Prochlorococcus marinus XMU1408: one gene and its partner. The protein of the gene in region 2 binds, or shares a complex with, the protein of the main gene of each other region. Links are inferred from orthologs where the notes say so. Each region holds a gene or a part of one and is shown on either strand. Other genes may lie near its edges.

The links.
Region 1: the proteins of tig (region 2) and rpsG are in contact, whole or in part, in a crystal structure (PDB 3GTY), measured with the Thermotoga maritima proteins. The link is inferred for Prochlorococcus marinus XMU1408 from one-to-one orthologs. Residues at the interface, in WP_004081061.1 of Thermotoga maritima: Glu122, Val124, Val129, Leu130, Tyr133, Glu188, Gly259, Ile262, Tyr263, Glu266, Ser270, Glu273, Gln274, Glu277, Arg308, Gln311, Ile312, Ser315, Tyr316, Glu325, Arg329, Arg336, Leu363, Phe366, Trp367, Arg373, Leu377, Arg381, Leu384, Glu387; in WP_004081843.1 of Thermotoga maritima: Lys34, Lys52, Lys55, Glu59, Arg62, Gln63, Glu66, Asn67, Lys69, Val71, Arg95, Ala109, Lys110, Lys111, Gly112, Arg113, Pro114, Glu117, Glu121, Ile124, Ala125, Tyr127, Asn128, Asn129, Thr130, Gly131, Lys135, Asp139, Arg142, Met143.

What each region holds. Positions count from the first base shown.
Region 1 is NZ_QJUE01000005.1:350,547-359,095, forward strand. Bases 5,644-8,549 are described here. They hold rpsG (30S ribosomal protein S7), read right to left. Parts: upstream 7,379-8,549; coding sequence 6,908-7,378; downstream 5,644-6,907. Other genes in these bases: fusA (elongation factor G), read right to left, coding at 5,644-6,802; rpsL (30S ribosomal protein S12), read right to left, coding at 7,427-7,801; gltB (glutamate synthase large subunit), read left to right, coding at 8,080-8,549. Also shown: DNJ73_RS08325 (DUF1997 domain-containing protein), read right to left, coding at 1-498; pheA (prephenate dehydratase), read left to right, coding at 555-1,385; DNJ73_RS08335 (methyltransferase domain-containing protein), read right to left, coding at 1,387-2,319; DNJ73_RS08340 (LON peptidase substrate-binding domain-containing protein), read right to left, coding at 2,323-2,985; rpsJ (30S ribosomal protein S10), read right to left, coding at 3,046-3,366; tuf (elongation factor Tu), read right to left, coding at 3,487-4,686; more of fusA, read right to left, coding at 4,727-5,643.
Region 2 is NZ_QJUE01000007.1:20,952-29,582, forward strand. What follows is about bases 246-3,233. They hold tig (trigger factor), read left to right. Parts: upstream 246-1,024; coding sequence 1,025-2,443; downstream 2,444-3,233. Other genes in these bases: DNJ73_RS09240 (aspartate-semialdehyde dehydrogenase), read right to left, coding at 246-871; clpP (ATP-dependent Clp endopeptidase proteolytic subunit ClpP), read left to right, coding at 2,488-3,144. Also shown: more of DNJ73_RS09240, read right to left, coding at 1-245; ATP-dependent Clp protease ATP-binding subunit ClpX, read left to right, coding at 3,252-4,610; DNJ73_RS09260 (DNA polymerase III subunit gamma/tau), read left to right, coding at 4,763-6,466; DNJ73_RS09265 (glycosyltransferase), read right to left, coding at 6,480-7,796; DNJ73_RS09270 (SpoIID/LytB domain-containing protein), read right to left, coding at 7,842-8,631. UniProt on the Bacillus subtilis protein: Involved in protein export. Acts as a chaperone by maintaining the newly synthesized protein in an open conformation. Functions as a peptidyl-prolyl cis-trans isomerase.

The DNA of each region.
Region 1 (8,549 bases), on a different replicon or contig from region 2:
CCAATTTTGAAAATCCACAATCAACTGCTTGCCAACCCTTGCCTTAATTCCTAACAAAATTCCGTTCAATATTGATTGTCCAGTTGACTCGAGCATTTTTGGAGGGATCAATTTTAACAAAGGAGGTTGACTTACAGTTACACCTAAAAGCGCTTCACCTTCAAGACCTGACGTTTTGGCCTCAAGAATTGCATCTAAAGTTAATTCAAAATCATCAACAAAGCCCAAACCATCTAAGTGACTTTCAGTGACAAACATTCTAATTTTGCCATGAGTATTTTCTACACCTATAGACACGACTGGGTTTATTTGAAGTTGAAAAACTTGAAAACTTGTAACCTCATACTTAAAACTACCTGGCCCTAAAGGAGTCAATTTTTTAGAATCAAGCATTGCTCCTACAACTCTTTCCTGTTGTAAGAGATAATCAGGTAGTTGCTCTGCATTATCTTGAACAACTAGATCAATTTTTTGTCGTGCTTTAAAGGCCAGAGACATTATCAAAAGCTTGCTCAGCATGATCTTATCGGCATTTACCCCCTTTTTATTATCTAATGTCAATTCGAGTGGCCTATCTTGGACCTAAAGGAACATACGCTGAGAAGGCCGCTAAAGCCCTGGCAGCCTTAGAAAAGCTTACATCTCCAACATTTATACCATGCAAAGGCTTAAGGTCTGTTGTAGATAATCTTGCAAATAATCTTTGCGAAGCAGCTGTAGTTCCAATTGAAAATTCAGTTGAAGGGGGAGTTACCTCAACATTAGATTCTCTATGGAGACATAAAAATCTATTGATTCATAGAGCACTGGTTCTTCCCATCAAACATTCATTAATGAGTAGCGGATCAATCTCAACTATTTCAGAGGTCCTCTCTCATCCTCAAGCATTAGCTCAATGCAGCCAGTGGTTAAACGACAATATTCCCAATGCAGTTCATTTGCCAACTAATTCAACTGCAGAAGCAATAAGGATGGTCAAAGGCAGCTCATTTAGAGCTGCAATAGGATCAAAAGATGCAAGTGAAGAACTCAATATTCTGGCTTATCCTATTAATGATATTGAAGGGAATTGTACTAGATTTGTTCTTCTAAGTAAGAACAACATTAAAGAAGATGGAAATAAAGCAAGTATGGCCTTTTCACTAAAATCAAATACTCCAGGAGCATTACTAGAGGCACTGAATTGCATAGCAGATCTAGGTCTCAATATGAGTAGAATTGAATCTCGTCCTTCTAAAAGAGAACTAGGAGAATACGTGTTTTTCATAGATCTAGATTTAAATAACTCTAATAAAAAAGAATTTGAAAAAATTACTGAAGAGTTATCTAATCTTTGTAATCAAATAATAAATTTTGGATGCTATTTCAGCTCAGAAGCTGAGTAATTTACCCTCTCGATTTAAATACTCCAAACCTCATCAAACCCCTTGAGAAAGCCCATCTCATCATTAATATGGTTGGGATTTCTCTAAATGCTTTTATAAAAGTTCTTAGGCCTAATTTCAAAATAGGGATAGGTCTTCTAAACCCTTCATATATAGATTCATTCCAAGATTGAATAGTATATTTTGTCCAATTTGCTGCCTCTACTGAACTTCCACAATAAGGACTATTTAATAAGTTATTTTTGAATCCCTCAATACTTGAAAATTCAGGATGAGTCCATTGAATCAATAATTGATTCATAATGAACTTCTCAAAGAAATTAAACCGATACTTGCTTGGATCTCTTTGATTCCAATCTGCAATTGCAAGAACGCCACCAGGACGCAAAACTCTTAGCATCTCATCTGCAAACTTTTGTTTATCAAAAATATGGGGCCCAGCTTCAACGCTCCAAACTCCATCAAAGGTACTTTTTTCGAATTTCAAGTCAAGTGCATTCATCACCTCAAAACGACAATAATCCTTATTAGTTGTTAATTCATTTGCTCTTTTTATTTGTTCTGAGCTTATAGAAATACCAATAACATCAAATCCATAATCATTAGACAATATTCTTGCACTTCCACCTATTCCACATCCTACATCTAATATCCTTGAACCTTTGGGTAATTTATTCAAACCACTCCAATGAACTAATTCATGTACAAAATCAATCTTAGCTTTCCTAAAATCTTTTTTTAATCGAGGTTTTTCATAAAAGCCAAGATGAATATGCTCACCCCAAAGTTTTTCTAATAAACGATCATTAGTCCAGGCATCATAGGAGGATGCAACACTATTTACCGACTCATATTTACGACTTTTTCTAAGCCAAAAAACACTTAGAATTAATAGAATAAGCCCAATAAATGTAAAAATAAATATCCATTGCATGATTTAATTGTTGGCTTGATCAGCATTTGAAAAGGTATCTTTTAAAGCAGTTCTGGCAGCTAGTTGTCTTCTAGTGTGATCAAGAAGTTCATATTCTCTTTCCAAGCGGTGATATGTGTTCGTTAATTCTAATAAGTTTTGCTGTTCACTTGCCACAGGTCCTCCAAGATGAGCAGCTATCCAAAAAGATAATTCTCTTGGAATATCTGGCAAAGAGTCAGGAAGTGCCTTTTCAGACTCAGTTAGTTTTGAGGTAAGTGAAACTACATCCTTTAGCGCAATGGAAACTGAGTCCTTTAGTTCCGATAATTTGGTTTGATCTGAAATTTGTTCGTCATCAACCCAGCTAACTAAAGCGTTTATAAAAGGAGTTTCACTAATAATTTCTAAGATTCGGAATCTTTGCTGACCAATAGTAACAATATTACTTCTGCCATCTTGTGATGTTTGATGCTTAATGATTTCAGCACAACAACCAACATCTGCCATTTTTTTTGCAATTGGATCCCATCTAACAACTCCAAAACGGCTATCTGATTTCAAAACAGATTGAAGCATAACCCTGTAACGAGTCTCAAAAATATGCAGCGGCAAGTATTCCTGAGGAAAAAGCACAACCTCAGGCAATGGGAAAAGTGGTAGCTCCCTAACTGAAAGTTCGCTCAAATGGGTATTGCGAATTTCACCTATCCTAGATAATCAATCTCTGGTTTGAGAGAAAAAGACCTAGAGCTTAACTTCTATATCTACTCCACTGGGAAGGTCCAACTTCATTAGAGCGTCTATAGTCTTTGCGGAAGGGCTGTAAATATCGATAATTCTTCTATGTGTTCTTGTCTCAAAATGCTCTCTTGAATCTTTATCAACATGAGGAGAACGAAGAACACAATATATTTTTCTCTTTGTAGGAAGTGGAATAGGCCCTATTGCTGAAGCAGCTGTTGTGTCTGCAGTCTCAATTATTTTATCGCAAGACAAATCAAGCATTCTTCTATCAAAAGCCTTTAGGCGTATGCGTATTTTTTGCTGTGCAATTGCAGTTGACATAATGGAATTACCAAAAGCTAATTAGGTTTTCAAGGTTCTTTTGAAAATGAACTAGTTGTTCATTTGTTTATTTAATTTAGAGGATGACCTGATTAGATTACAAGTCATCCTCTAAATCATTTATTCAATAATTTTAGAAACAACTCCGGCACCAATGGTGCGTCCACCTTCACGAATAGCGAATCTCATACCTTGTTCTATAGCAACAGGGGCTATCAATTCCCCTGTCATTTTTATCCTGTCACCAGGCATAACCATTTCAACATTACTGCCATCATCAGAGGTGAATGCTGTGATTTGACCAGTTACATCAGTAGTACGAATATAAAACTGAGGACGATAACCTGCGAAGAATGGGGTATGACGACCACCCTCCTCTTTTTTCAATACATACACCTCACCCTCAAATTTCGTATGAGGAGTGATGGATCCCTTTTTAACAAGAACCATTCCTCTTTCAATATCTTCTTTCTGGATACCCCTTAATAACAGACCAACGTTATCTCCTGCCATACCTTCATCAAGCAGCTTTCTAAACATCTCTACACCAGTAACGGTTGTAAGTCTTGTATCTCTAATTCCTACAATTTCAACCTCTTCTCCCACTGTTACTTTTCCTCTCTCAATTCGTCCAGTAGCAACTGTTCCACGACCAGTAATAGAGAAAACATCCTCAACAGCCATTAAGAAAGGCTTATCTACTTCTCGTTCTGGCTCTGGAATGGAAGAATCAACAGCAGTCATCAATTCATCAATTTTTGTCTCCCAATCTGCTTCTCCTTCGATAGCTTTTAATCCTGAAACTTGAACAACAGGGATGTCATCGCCAGGGAAGTCATAACTTGTTAGAAGTTCACGTATCTCCATTTCTACAAGTTCTATCATTTCTTCGTCATCAACCATGTCGCATTTGTTTAGTGCAACGACTAATGCTGGGACACCAACCTGCTTGGCCAAAAGAATATGTTCTTTTGTTTGTGCCATTGCTCCATCGGTGGCGGCCACTACAAGAATTGCACCATCCATCTGAGCAGCACCTGTAATCATGTTTTTTACATAATCAGCGTGACCTGGGCAATCAACATGCGCGTAATGCCTACCATCAGTTTCATATTCAACGTGAGCAGTGTTGATTGTGATACCGCGTTCACGCTCTTCTGGCGCTCCATCAATTTCAGCGTAATCTTGCGCTTCGGCTTGACCTTTTTTGGCTAAAACCTTTGTGATAGCAGCAGTAAGTGTTGTTTTGCCATGGTCAACGTGGCCAATAGTACCTATGTTGACGTGAGGTTTGTTCCTCTCAAACTTCTCGCGAGCCATTTTTTTAAAGAATCGGGGATTGGTTAGTAAATTTTAGAGATCAGGAATTGCCCTGATTCTTGGAGATAATTGCTTCAGCAACATTACGAGGAACTTCCTCGTAGGTGCTGAACTCCATTGAGAAAATACCCCGACCTTGAGTCATTGATCGGAGTTGAGTGGCATAGCCAAACATTTCGGCTAATGGCACTTTTGCCTGGACTTTGGATTGTCCATCGTCGATGGATTGACCTTCAACCTGACCTCGTCTAGAGGACAGATCTCCAATTATAGAGCCTAGGAAGTCCTCAGGCACTTCTACCTCAACTTTCATCATAGGTTCTAGAAGGACAGGATTGCACTTCTTGATTCCATCTTTGAAAGCCATTGATCCAGCAATTTTGAAAGCCATCTCTGATGAGTCAACATCATGATAAGAGCCATCAACCAATGTAACTTTTACATCAATTAAAGGATAGCCAGCAATTACACCTGACTCACATGTTTCTTTCATTCCTGATTCCGCAGGTTTTATATATTCTTTTGGAACAGAACCACCAACTATTTTATTGACAAACTCAAAACCAGTTCCTGGTTCACCTGGCTCAACTTCAATAACAACATGACCATACTGCCCTTTACCGCCTGTTTGTCTCGCAAACTTTCCTTCACCTGAAGAGCTGGCTCTAATCGTTTCTCTATAAGAAACTTGAGGTGCCCCAATATTTGCCTCTACCTTAAATTCTCTCAACATACGATCCACCAAAATCTCTAAGTGAAGTTCACCCATACCTGCAATCACAGTTTGATTTGTCTCTTGGTCAGTACTAACTCTGAAAGTTGGATCTTCTTCAGAGAGAGATGTTAGCGCTTTCCCTAGCTTTTCCATATCACTCTTAGTCTTGGGTTCTACCGCAACTGAAATAACTGGTTCAGGGATATATAGAGTCTCAAGAACAATTGCATCTTCAGAAGCACATAAAGTATCCCCCGTTGTTGTATTTTTCAGACCAAGCACAGCACCCAAATCTCCAGCTCTTAATTCATCGACTTCCTCACGATCATCAGCTTTCAAAATTATCAACCTGGATATTCTCTCTTTTGCATCCTTAGTTGAGTTTAAAACATAACTTCCTTTTTCAAGGACACCGGAATACATACGAACAAACGTTAATTTGCCATAAGGATCAGCCATTACCTTGAATGCAAGCGCGCTAAATGGAGCACTATCATCGGAAGGCCTAACAGCTTCTTTTCCATTGGGAAGCAAACCCTGAATAGGAGGAACATCAACAGGAGCAGGAAGATAATTAACTACAGCATCAAGTAATAATTGAACCCCTTTATTTTTAAAAGCTGAACCACATAGCATGGGCACTAAGCCATGTTTAAGAACTCCTTCCCTAATACCCCCTTTGAGTTGTTCAATTGTTAACTCACCATTTTCTAGAAACGCATCAAGTAATTCCTCATCAGTCTCAGCTATTGATTCCATCAACCGAGAGCGCCAATCAGAAACTAAATCAACCATGTCTGAAGGGACTTCTGTCTGTTCAATATCTTTTCCTAGATCATCTTTATAAATGAATGCTTTGTTTTCAACAAGATCAATAATTCCCTTTAGATCATTTTCAGCTCCAATAGGTAACTGAATAGGAACCGCGTTTGCTTTTAATCTATCTTTAATTTGACCGTGAACCTTTAGGAAATCCGCCCCGGTTCTATCCATTTTATTGACAAATACCATTCTTGGAACGGAATACCTATCTGCTTGGCGCCAAACTGTTTCAGATTGAGGTTGAACTCCGCCAACCGCACAAAACACAGCAATAACTCCATCGAGAACCCTCATAGAGCGTTCAACTTCAATGGTGAAGTCAACGTGACCAGGAGTATCAATAATATTTATACGATGATCGTCCCATGTGGTTGAAATTGCAGCAGCAGTAATGGTTATTCCTCTTTCTCTCTCTTGAGCCATCCAATCAGTAACTGCAGCACCATCATGAACTTCACCCATTTTGTGTACAACGCCTGAATAGAAAAGAATTCTTTCAGTGCAAGTTGTTTTACCAGCATCAATATGTGCCGCAATTCCGATATTTCTAACTCGTTCCAAAGGAAAGGCGCGTGCCACAGAAAATACTCCGACTAAAGGGCTTTAAAATGCGCCTGGACTCTACAACTCAGCATGCTCAAAATGAAATATTTTGATGATTTAAATAGAAAATTTTGACCAAAATCAATAGCGATAATGAGCAAAAGCTTTATTTGCTTCTGCCATCTTATGTGTCTCTTCCCTCTTTCTCACTGCGTTTCCAGCTTCATTAGCAGCATCCATAAGCTCCCCTGCGAGCTTATGGGACATACTCCTACCATTTCTTGATCTGGAGAAATTTACTAACCATCTAAGGGCCATAGCGATTCCTCTTTCCTGACGAACTTCCATTGGAACTTGGTATGTAGCGCCTCCTACCCTTCTAGCTCTAACTTCAACAAGAGGTGTGACATTTTTCACTGCTGTTTCGAATAACTCAATCGGGTCTGAACCTGTTCGCTCGTTGATCAAACCAAAGGCATCAGAAAGAATTTTTTGAGCTGTTGATTTCTTACCGTGCTTCATCAATCGATGGACCATCATACTTGCCAAACGATTATTGAACTGTGGATCAGGGAGAACAGGTCTTTTTTCTGCTGCGTTTCTTCTTGACATGAAATTAGAGTTGTATAAGGGGGAAATTCAATGAATCAATATTGGTTTTTATTCCTTAGGAGATTTAGCTCCATATTTTGATCTTGACTGTTTTCGGTCTTTAACTCCAGCGGTATCAAGAGTTCCTCTCACTATGTGATATCTCACTCCTGGCAGATCCTTAACTCTTCCTCCTCTAAGCAAAACCACAGAGTGCTCTTGAAGGTTGTGACCGATACCGCCGATATAAGCAGTAACTTCAAATCCAGAAGTTAATCTGACACGAGCAACTTTTCTGAGAGCAGAGTTAGGTTTTTTGGGAGTAGAGGTGTAAACCCTAGTGCAGACTCCTCTCCTTTCTGGGCAACCTCGCAAAGCAGGAGATTTTGTCTTTGTTTTTAGAGTCTTTCGCTCTGTTCTTATCAACTGTTGAATGGTTGGCATTAATTTTATATTTGGTCTAGGTTTGACCAGATTCAACAATTCACCAGATTACTTGGTCAAGCACCCAAATTAGTATTTTTTTCAATTAATACTTTATTTTTATTCAGGTTTAAGCATAAGAAACAAATATTTTAAGAAAGTATTGAATAAAAAACTTGATAGTCGACAAAAATGTTTAAGATGTAACTCTAGGAACTATCAAATCAATCTAATCCATCTATTTCAAAACTTACCGATAGCACTTTTGCAAGAAAAGAAAAAATAGTAAGTTAAAAAACATGCATCAACGACTCTCAAGATCAAATTGGCCTTATTGCGATAGCACCTATCCAGATGCCTTTTCTGGGGAAAAAGATTCTTGTGGGGTTGGCTTCATAGCTAGCGTCGAGGGCAAGCAAAATCATTGGGTCTTGTCTCAAGCATTACGTGGTCTCAGCTGTATGGAGCACAGAGGAGGATGTGGGGGAGATAGTGATTCAGGAGATGGTGCTGGAATTTTATGCGAAATTCCATGGTCATATTTACAGCAGGTTTGGGAAATAGCCAGACAATGCGAACCCGAATCATCAGGAATAGGTATGATTTTTATGCCTAAAGATCTAAAGAATAGAGAATTAGCTAGAAAAATATGTGAGGAGGAGGCTGAGTATTTAGGGTTAACCTCCCAAGGATGGAGAGATGTTCCTGTTGATGATGAAGTTTTAGGCAAACTTGCAAGAGAAAATGAACCTTTTATTACTCAATGGAT
Region 2 (8,631 bases):
GCATAGGAAAACGATTGTTTTCAAAATCCTCAAGTATTTCAACTCCAGGTGCAGATTCCAAAATTTCATAAGCCTCTTTTATCGGAAAAGGCTGAGTAAATTCAATATTTACCGCTTCAGAATGGGCTCTAAAAACTGGAACTCTTACACATGTTGCAGTCAATGAAAGCGAAGGATCACCAAGGATTTTTCGAGTTTCATTAACCATTTTCATTTCTTCCTCGCAATAATTATTTGATTGCAAAGGTGAATTATGCAAAAAAAGATTATATGCCAAAGAATATGGAAGAACTTTACTTTTTGGAGTTAATCCATCTAAAACTTCTTGACTTAATTTTTTTAATTCTTCCATTGCCATTGCACCAGCCCCACTTGCAGATTGATAAGTTGAGACAACAATCCGCTTAATAGGAATTCGCCTTGTCAATGGAGCAAGAACCAAAGCTAATAAAATAGTTGTGCAATTAGGATTAGCAATTAACCCTTTATGCTTACTTAAATCGTCAGGGTTGACTTCAGGAACAATCAAAGGAACATCATTTTCCATTCGAAATGCACTTGAATTGTCAATCATCAAAGCTCCCGAGCTGAGAATTGCATCTTTCCACTTACGAGATATAGAACTGCCAGCTGAAGCTAAAATTAAATCTACATTCTTAAAACTCTCTTGAGTTGTTTCTTCAACTTTCAACTCAGTGCCACAAAAATTCTGAATCTCTCCTGCTGAACGATGCGATGCTAGTAAAGTTAATTTATCAATAGGAAAAGATCTCTCTTCAAGCAAAGCTAATAATTCTTTACCCACAGCTCCACTCGATCCAAGGATCGCAACTGTGAGAGGTCTCTCTGGTAGAAGAAATTGTGGGTCCAAACTTGATAAAGAAATTAAAAAGGGTTAACAAAAAAATTTTTCTTATTGGAAAAATCAACAAATAACAAATTTTTCGATGCTTTTTAGGCCACAATAGCTTTGGAAGTGAACTAACGCTTTCTTACGCTAACCAAATTTGAGAATTCCGTTTCAATGAGTGCTGCAAAATTAAAAGTAAAAACCAGTTCAAAACCTAATAGCAGAATTGCTGTAGAGGTAGAGGTTCCCGCAGATCGATGCCAAAATAGTTACAACGAAGCTTTAAGCAAACTCAGCAGATCCATCTCAATCCCTGGGTTTCGAAAAGGTAAAGTCCCAAAAGCAGTGGTGATTCAACAACTGGGAGTCAAAAGAATACAAGCATCCGCATTAGAATCACTTTTACAAACAATATGGACAGAAACATTAGATCAAGAGGGAATTGAACCTTTATGTGAACCAGAACTCGAAGAGGGTTTTGAAACTATGTTGGAAAACTTTAACCCAGAAAAAATTCTTACATTAAAACTTGAAACTGACATATCCCCTATTCCAACTTTAAAAAAATATTCAGGCCTAACTGCAGAAGTAGAGACATTAATATTTGACCCAAAGAAAGTTGATGAACTCATTGAGCAATCCCGCGCTCAACTAGCAACTAAGGTGCCAGTTAGTGATCGTGCCGCAAAAAAAGGAGATATTGCGCTAGTAAGCTTTAAAGGAAGATTCTCAGATGATGGAAGTGAAATTGAAGGTGGAAAAGCAAATTCAATTGAAATAGAACTTGAGGAAGGTCGCATGATCCCTGGATTTATAGAGGGAGTGATTGGAATGAATATCAACGATGAAAAAGTTTTAAAGTGCGAATTTCCTAAGGATTACCATCAAGAAGATGCAAAAGGAAGAAAAGCTGAATTTAATGTCACTCTGGAAGATTTAAAAATCAAAGAGTTACCTGAAGTAAATGATGAATTTGCAAAGCAAGCAAGTGATAAAGACAACTTGGCGGATCTTCGCTCAGATCTTGAAAAAAGGCTTAAAGAAGATAACGATAAAAAACAAGCACAAAATCGACAGGATTCACTTCTTAACGCTTTGGTAGAAGAGCTTGAAGTGGAATTACCAAAAAGTCTTATTGATCAAGAAGTGCGCATAATTGTTGAACAAACAGCTCAAACTTTTGCCCAACAGGGAATTGATGTCAAATCAATGTTTACTCCAGAGCTTGTGAAATCGCTAATGGAGTCTTCAAAAGGCGAAGCAGAGAAAAAACTTCGTCAAAAACTTGCTTTAAATGCTTTGGCGAAATCAGAAAAAATTGAAGTATCAGAAAACGAAATCAATTCAAAGCTTAAAGAAGTAGAGGCTGATATCAAATTTTCAAAGGAACAAAATATCGATGCGAATCGTATAAGAGAGGCTGTTGCTGATGATTTATTACAAGAAAAATTATTTATTTGGCTTGAGGACAATAATACTGTGTTAGAGAAAGCTCCAGACAAAAGTAAATATCAAACCAAGGAGAAAAGTTCTAAAAAGAAAACAACAAAAACAAATAAAGAAAAGAAAAGTTCTAAAACACCCAAATCCTAGATTCTCCGCATAGATTAAAAGTGTTAGCTAACTAAACTTTTAAGTTGATTGAAGCCAAACGTAATCATCCCATTAATAGTTTTTGGAATAACTCCTGTTTGCTTTCTGGACCAGGAGTGCTACCAACAGTAATTGAACAATCAGGTCAAGGAGATCGTGCATTTGATATTTATTCTCGATTACTTCGTGAAAGAATCATCTTTCTAGGAACCGATGTAAACGATCAAGTAGCTGATGCATTGGTAGCCCAAATGCTTTTTTTAGAAGCTGATGACCCAGAAAAAGATATTCAGTTATATATTAATTCCCCTGGAGGATCAGTTACGGCTGGGCTAGCTATTTATGACACCATGCACCAAATCAGTCCTGATGTCATAACAATTTGTTATGGACTTGCAGCAAGCATGGGCGCTTTTCTTCTTTCTGGAGGGACCAAAGGGAAAAGACTTGCATTGCCAAATTCCAGGATAATGATCCATCAACCTCTTGGTGGAGCTCAAGGTCAAGCTGTAGAAATTGAAATTCAAGCAAAAGAAATTCTATACTTAAAAGAGACTCTGAATTCGCTCTTGGCTGAGCATACTGGACAAAATATTGAAAAGATTTCAGAAGACACCGACCGAGACCACTTCCTTTCTCCCGCAGAAGCGGTTGAATATGGCCTGATCGACAAAGTAGTTTCCAATCTCAACTCCATATGAATCATTAAGGAAAGCTGACAAGTCACTAATCCTCAATGATCCTATTAATTGAGACTGAATAATATTCATGATCGGTCTATCAAACCCCTACTTTTTTAAAGAGCTCGATGGCAAAATTTGAGGCCCATCTTAAATGCTCCTTTTGTGGCAAAGCCCAAGACCAGGTGAGGAAACTCATCGCTGGTCCAGGAGTATACATATGCGATGAATGTATCGACTTATGCAACGAAATTTTAGATGAAGAACTAATTGATAATCCAAATCATCAATCAGGAGGACAGTCACAAAGTCGTAAAGCTAAAGCTGCACCAACCAATACCCCTAAACCTGCCCCAACTTTGGCCTCAATACCAAAGCCTATTGAAATTAAAAAGTTTTTAGATGATCAAGTCGTTGGACAAGAACCAGCAAAAAAAATCTTATCTGTCGCTGTCTATAATCACTATAAGAGACTTGCATGGAAAGGAGACGGGTCAGGCGAGACTGATATAACAGCAACAAAATTACAAAAATCTAATATTTTATTAATTGGACCAACCGGATGTGGAAAGACTTTACTGGCGCAAACATTAGCTGAAATGCTTGATGTTCCATTTGCCGTCGCTGATGCAACAACTCTCACTGAAGCCGGATATGTTGGAGAAGATGTAGAAAACATTCTTTTACGTCTGCTTCAAAAAGCAGATATGGATGTGGATTTAGCACAAAGAGGAATAATTTATATCGATGAAATTGACAAAATTGCTAGAAAAAGTGAAAACCCGTCCATCACACGAGATGTCTCAGGAGAAGGAGTCCAACAAGCACTCTTAAAAATGCTCGAGGGTACTGTAGCTAACGTTCCACCCCAAGGAGGAAGAAAGCATCCATATCATGACTCTATTCAAATTGATACAAGCCAAATACTCTTCATATGTGGTGGAGCATTTGTTGGTCTAGAAGATGTAGTTCAAAAAAGACTTGGAAAAAATTCAATAGGTTTCATACCAAATGAAAGTAGAGCTAGAACTAAATCCAATCGGGATCGTACAGGGGGAGACTTAATCAATGATTTAGAACCTGATGATCTTGTGAAATATGGTCTAATCCCAGAATTTATTGGAAGAATGCCTGTTAGTGCAATATTAGAACCATTAAATGCAAAAGCACTTGAATCTATTCTCACAGAGCCTCGAGATGCCCTAGTGAAACAATTTAGAACCTTATTAAGTATGGATGATGTAGAACTTTCATTTGACGAAGACGCTGTTGAAGCAATTGCACTAGAAGCTTATAAAAGAAAAACTGGTGCAAGAGCTTTAAGAGGAATTGTTGAGGAAATTATGCTAGATCTTATGTATAGTCTTCCATCTCAAACCAAGATTAAAAGTTTCAACATAACAAAAACAATGGTCGATGAAATTACAGGTGGAAAAGTTGTTCCTCTCTTATCAAATGAAAAAAGAATCGTTAAGGAATCTGCCTAAATTAAATAAAATTTTTAATAATTTTTTGAATTTTAACTAAAAAAATATAAAATTTTCAAAAATAAAATTCGTCAAGATTCTAATCAATGACTGATAACTTACATTATGATCAAATAAATAAAGATTAAATCCTTATATATGTTTCATTGCAAATGATAAAAGCTTATGAACCTTTACACCATAAATATAGGCCTTCACGCTTTGACGAGCTTGTTGGCCAAGACCCAATTACTTCTACATTAAAACAGGCTCTAACTAGTAATCGAATTGCCCCTGCTTATATATTTTCTGGACCTAGAGGCACAGGTAAAACCTCAAGTGCAAGAATTTTTGCAAAGTCTTTAAATTGCTTAAAAAGTGTAAAAGCCACAACAGTACCTTGCGGTGAATGTGAACTCTGTCAAGGCATTAACTCAGGCAATGCATTAGATATCATTGAAATTGATGCAGCTTCAAATACAGGTGTCGAAAATATTCGTGAATTAATAGAAAGAGCAAGATTTGCTCCTGTAAAAGCTAGGTGGAAAGTTTATGTGATAGATGAATGCCATATGCTTTCAACTGCAGCTTTTAATGCACTTCTTAAAACATTAGAAGAACCACCTCCACAAGTCGTATTTATTCTTGCCACAACTGATCCTCAACGCGTTCTACCTACAATTCTTAGTAGATGTATGCGTTTTGACTTTAGAAGAATAAGTCTAAATGATTTAAAAAATCATTTAAGCAAAATTGCTACCAAAGAAGGTATTCTGATCAACGAAGAAGCAATATTATTGATCGCTAAGCACTCACAAGGGGGACTAAGAGATGCAGAGAGTTTGCTTGATCAAGTCAGCTTATTTCCCCCACCAATAACTCAAGCAAACATCATAAATCTTATAGGGGCTGTTCCTGAAGAAGAATTAATTCAATTAGCCAAATCACTTATAAATAAAGATCCAAATTCTATTTTAGAAACTTGCAATAGCTTAATTAATAAAGGAAAAGAACCTAATGCTATCTTGCAAGGAATAGCATCTATATTAAGAGACCTAGTTATTAAAAAAGTTGCTAATAATAACAATGAATTATGCAATATATCTCAAGAAAATAGTGAAGGCTTAAAAGCCCTGGCTAATTCAACTGATCTTAATCAAATACTTAATCTTCAAGCAAAGTTAAAAGGATCTGAAAATTTTATCAGAAGTAGTAATCAACCAAAATTATGGCTAGAAATACAGTTACTTGGAATGATGTCATATGAAACTTCAAAAGAAAAAAATACAATTAAGCAATCATTTCTTGAACAAAAGAAATCAAAAGATTCAGAAGTAGTCAATTCAAACAAAATATCTGAAGAAATTAATTCAAATAGAAATCAACAAATGACTCAAGAAATATTTACTAAAAAAGAATCACAACTAAACGATGAAAAAAATAATCTTGATGATATTTGGGAAAAAGTAATAGCAATGCTAGAACTACCTTCAACAAAAATGCTACTTTCTCAACAAGCAAAATTAATCAATTTAAACTCAGAGTCTGCTGAAATAGCTATCTCTGGGAAATGGATAAATATGATTCAAAGTCGAAAAAATCTTATTGAAGATGCTTTTTTCAAAGCCAGAGGATCTTCAACAAAAATTATTTTAATACAGCAAAAAGATAAATCATCAACTACAAAAGTTGATAAAGATATTTCTAAAAAAATAGAAAAAAAAGATAGTTTAACAACTAATGCTGAAAGTAAAAAAATTGATTTGGACAAAAAAAGATCTATACAAGAAAAAGATACTTTAGATCAAGACTCTATCGATAAAAAAGCCAAACAATTTGCTGAATTTTTTAATGGGGAAATTGTAAATCTTGAATAATACAATTAGTAAATTAAGAGCCAGAATGATTGGTCTTCTCCCAAATTAAACTCTTAGGAAATAATGACATCTTAAAAACTATAAAAGGTATAACGATGAACCAATGCGAAAGATAAATTGTTGCTCCAAGTACATTTATAAAATTAGGTGATGGTAATTTCGGACCTTCACTTTTTGCAGAGCAACCTTTCCAATAGGCTAAACTAGAAATACCAAATGCGACTATAGATAAGGGCCAAAATAATGGCATTTCAAATAAAATAATAGAAAAAAGAAGGTCTATAAATGATACAACTGGTAAGACATATTGTAATAAGAAAAAGCAAGTCAAGTCTAATTTCTTTAAATTGGTAAGGCGATTAGAAATTAATAATGGCCAATAATCAAAAAATCTTTGAAGTCCTCCTTCAGCCCATCTTTTTCTCTGTCGAAAAAGAGCCGAAACTGAGTCAACTGCTTCCTCTTGAACAGGGGGATCCCACATTATTACAATAGGAGATCTAGTTAATAAAAAACGGAAGCTTAAATCTAAATCATCAGTGATAGTTTGTTCATTAAAACCTCCACAACTATCTAGAACTTTCCGATTTATTAATTGACCATTACCTCTTAATTCAGCAACCCCTCCGGTAGCAAGTCTACCTCTCTGAATAACAGCGTCCATTGCCATCTCCATTGCTTGATAAGAAGAAATTTGATTCAATTCACAATTGATAACTGCTTTTCTTAATTGAACGGCAGACCAACCACCATGCAAAGCAAGAGTTATAGCTCTAATTAATACATTGCTCTGTAGTTGTGCATCAGCATCTAGTATAAATAACCACTCTCCTTTGGTTTTTTTTAATACAGAGTTAAGCGCTCCTGATTTTCCACCACCACTCATTCTTGTTCGACTGAATATATTTATATTAGAAAATTTTTCACTTAATTGTTTTAATAAATTAGGTGTATTATCTTGACTTCCATCATCAATTATCCAAAGAGATATTTTCTCTTCAGGATATTCAATTGATAAAAGTCTGGTAACTAATCTCTCTATTACATTTTCTTCATCACGTGCAGCAACCAATACATCAACGGTTGGGAGGGATTCATAAAATTTTTCATCCTTAATTATCTGTTCATTTTGTAATTGATAATTGTCTCTCCGATCTCTTAAAACGACTTGCAACCCATATCCCCCCAAGATAAAAGCCAGAGTTATTGATGGGAATAAATTCTTGGCAGGTTCAAGCAAATGGGGAAAGATACCTACAAAAGCACAGCAAATCAGAAACAATATTGACTTAGTGCGTCGGTTTTCTCCACTAATTTTGGCTAAAGCCATGGAGTAATCCCTTTATCAACTAATAACTCTAAGTTGCTGTCATCACTAAGGCAAAAATCCATATTTTGTTTTTGGGTAATAATGGGAGAGAATTTGTTTAGTAGTCCACCCATTTTTTGCTAACTCTATAGCCCCAGACTGCGACATTCCGGCTCCATGTCCAAAACCGCCTCCGGAAAAAAGCCATTTACCTTCTTTAATTTCTTTAACAACAAATAACGTGCTTGGCAATTGTCTAAGAACACGTCGAATCTCATCAAGATTGAGCAAAATTTCTGAGCCAGAATTTCCTTCAAGTTTCAAAGCAGTAACTCTTCCACTCTTTCCTCGTCTTATAGCCTTAATTTTTGTTGGGTAAAAAGAACTAGAAACTTTTTGAGCTTTATTTAATTGTTTGGATATCTGCAAGGAATCTAAAGTTCTATTCCATCTGAATAGTGGGTGGCTAGAACCAAAGGCCTCAGAGTCAGAGAATAAAAAAGATTTCAAATGTTTTTCATTTGATAAAGGTAAATTAACTGAACTAGACCAAGATTTTGGTCCATCCAAACGCATTTTCAAATAAGGAACTGGATCAGTTGACCATGCTTCGTCAACAGATGCCATGACACCTCCATTTGTAGCATGATAAACAGTATTTATTGGCTGTTGATCCCAAGTAAGAATTTTACCAGCAGTTTTTTTAATAGCTGTTTTAATTTTGTTATTGGCTTTAGAAGGGTCCTTATAAACCTGACATTGTGTATCACTACAGAGATTGTATCCATCAACTTTGAATCGATGACTATTAGCTATTGCCCATGTTCTTGCTAGCACTGCTTGAGCTGCCAGAGCT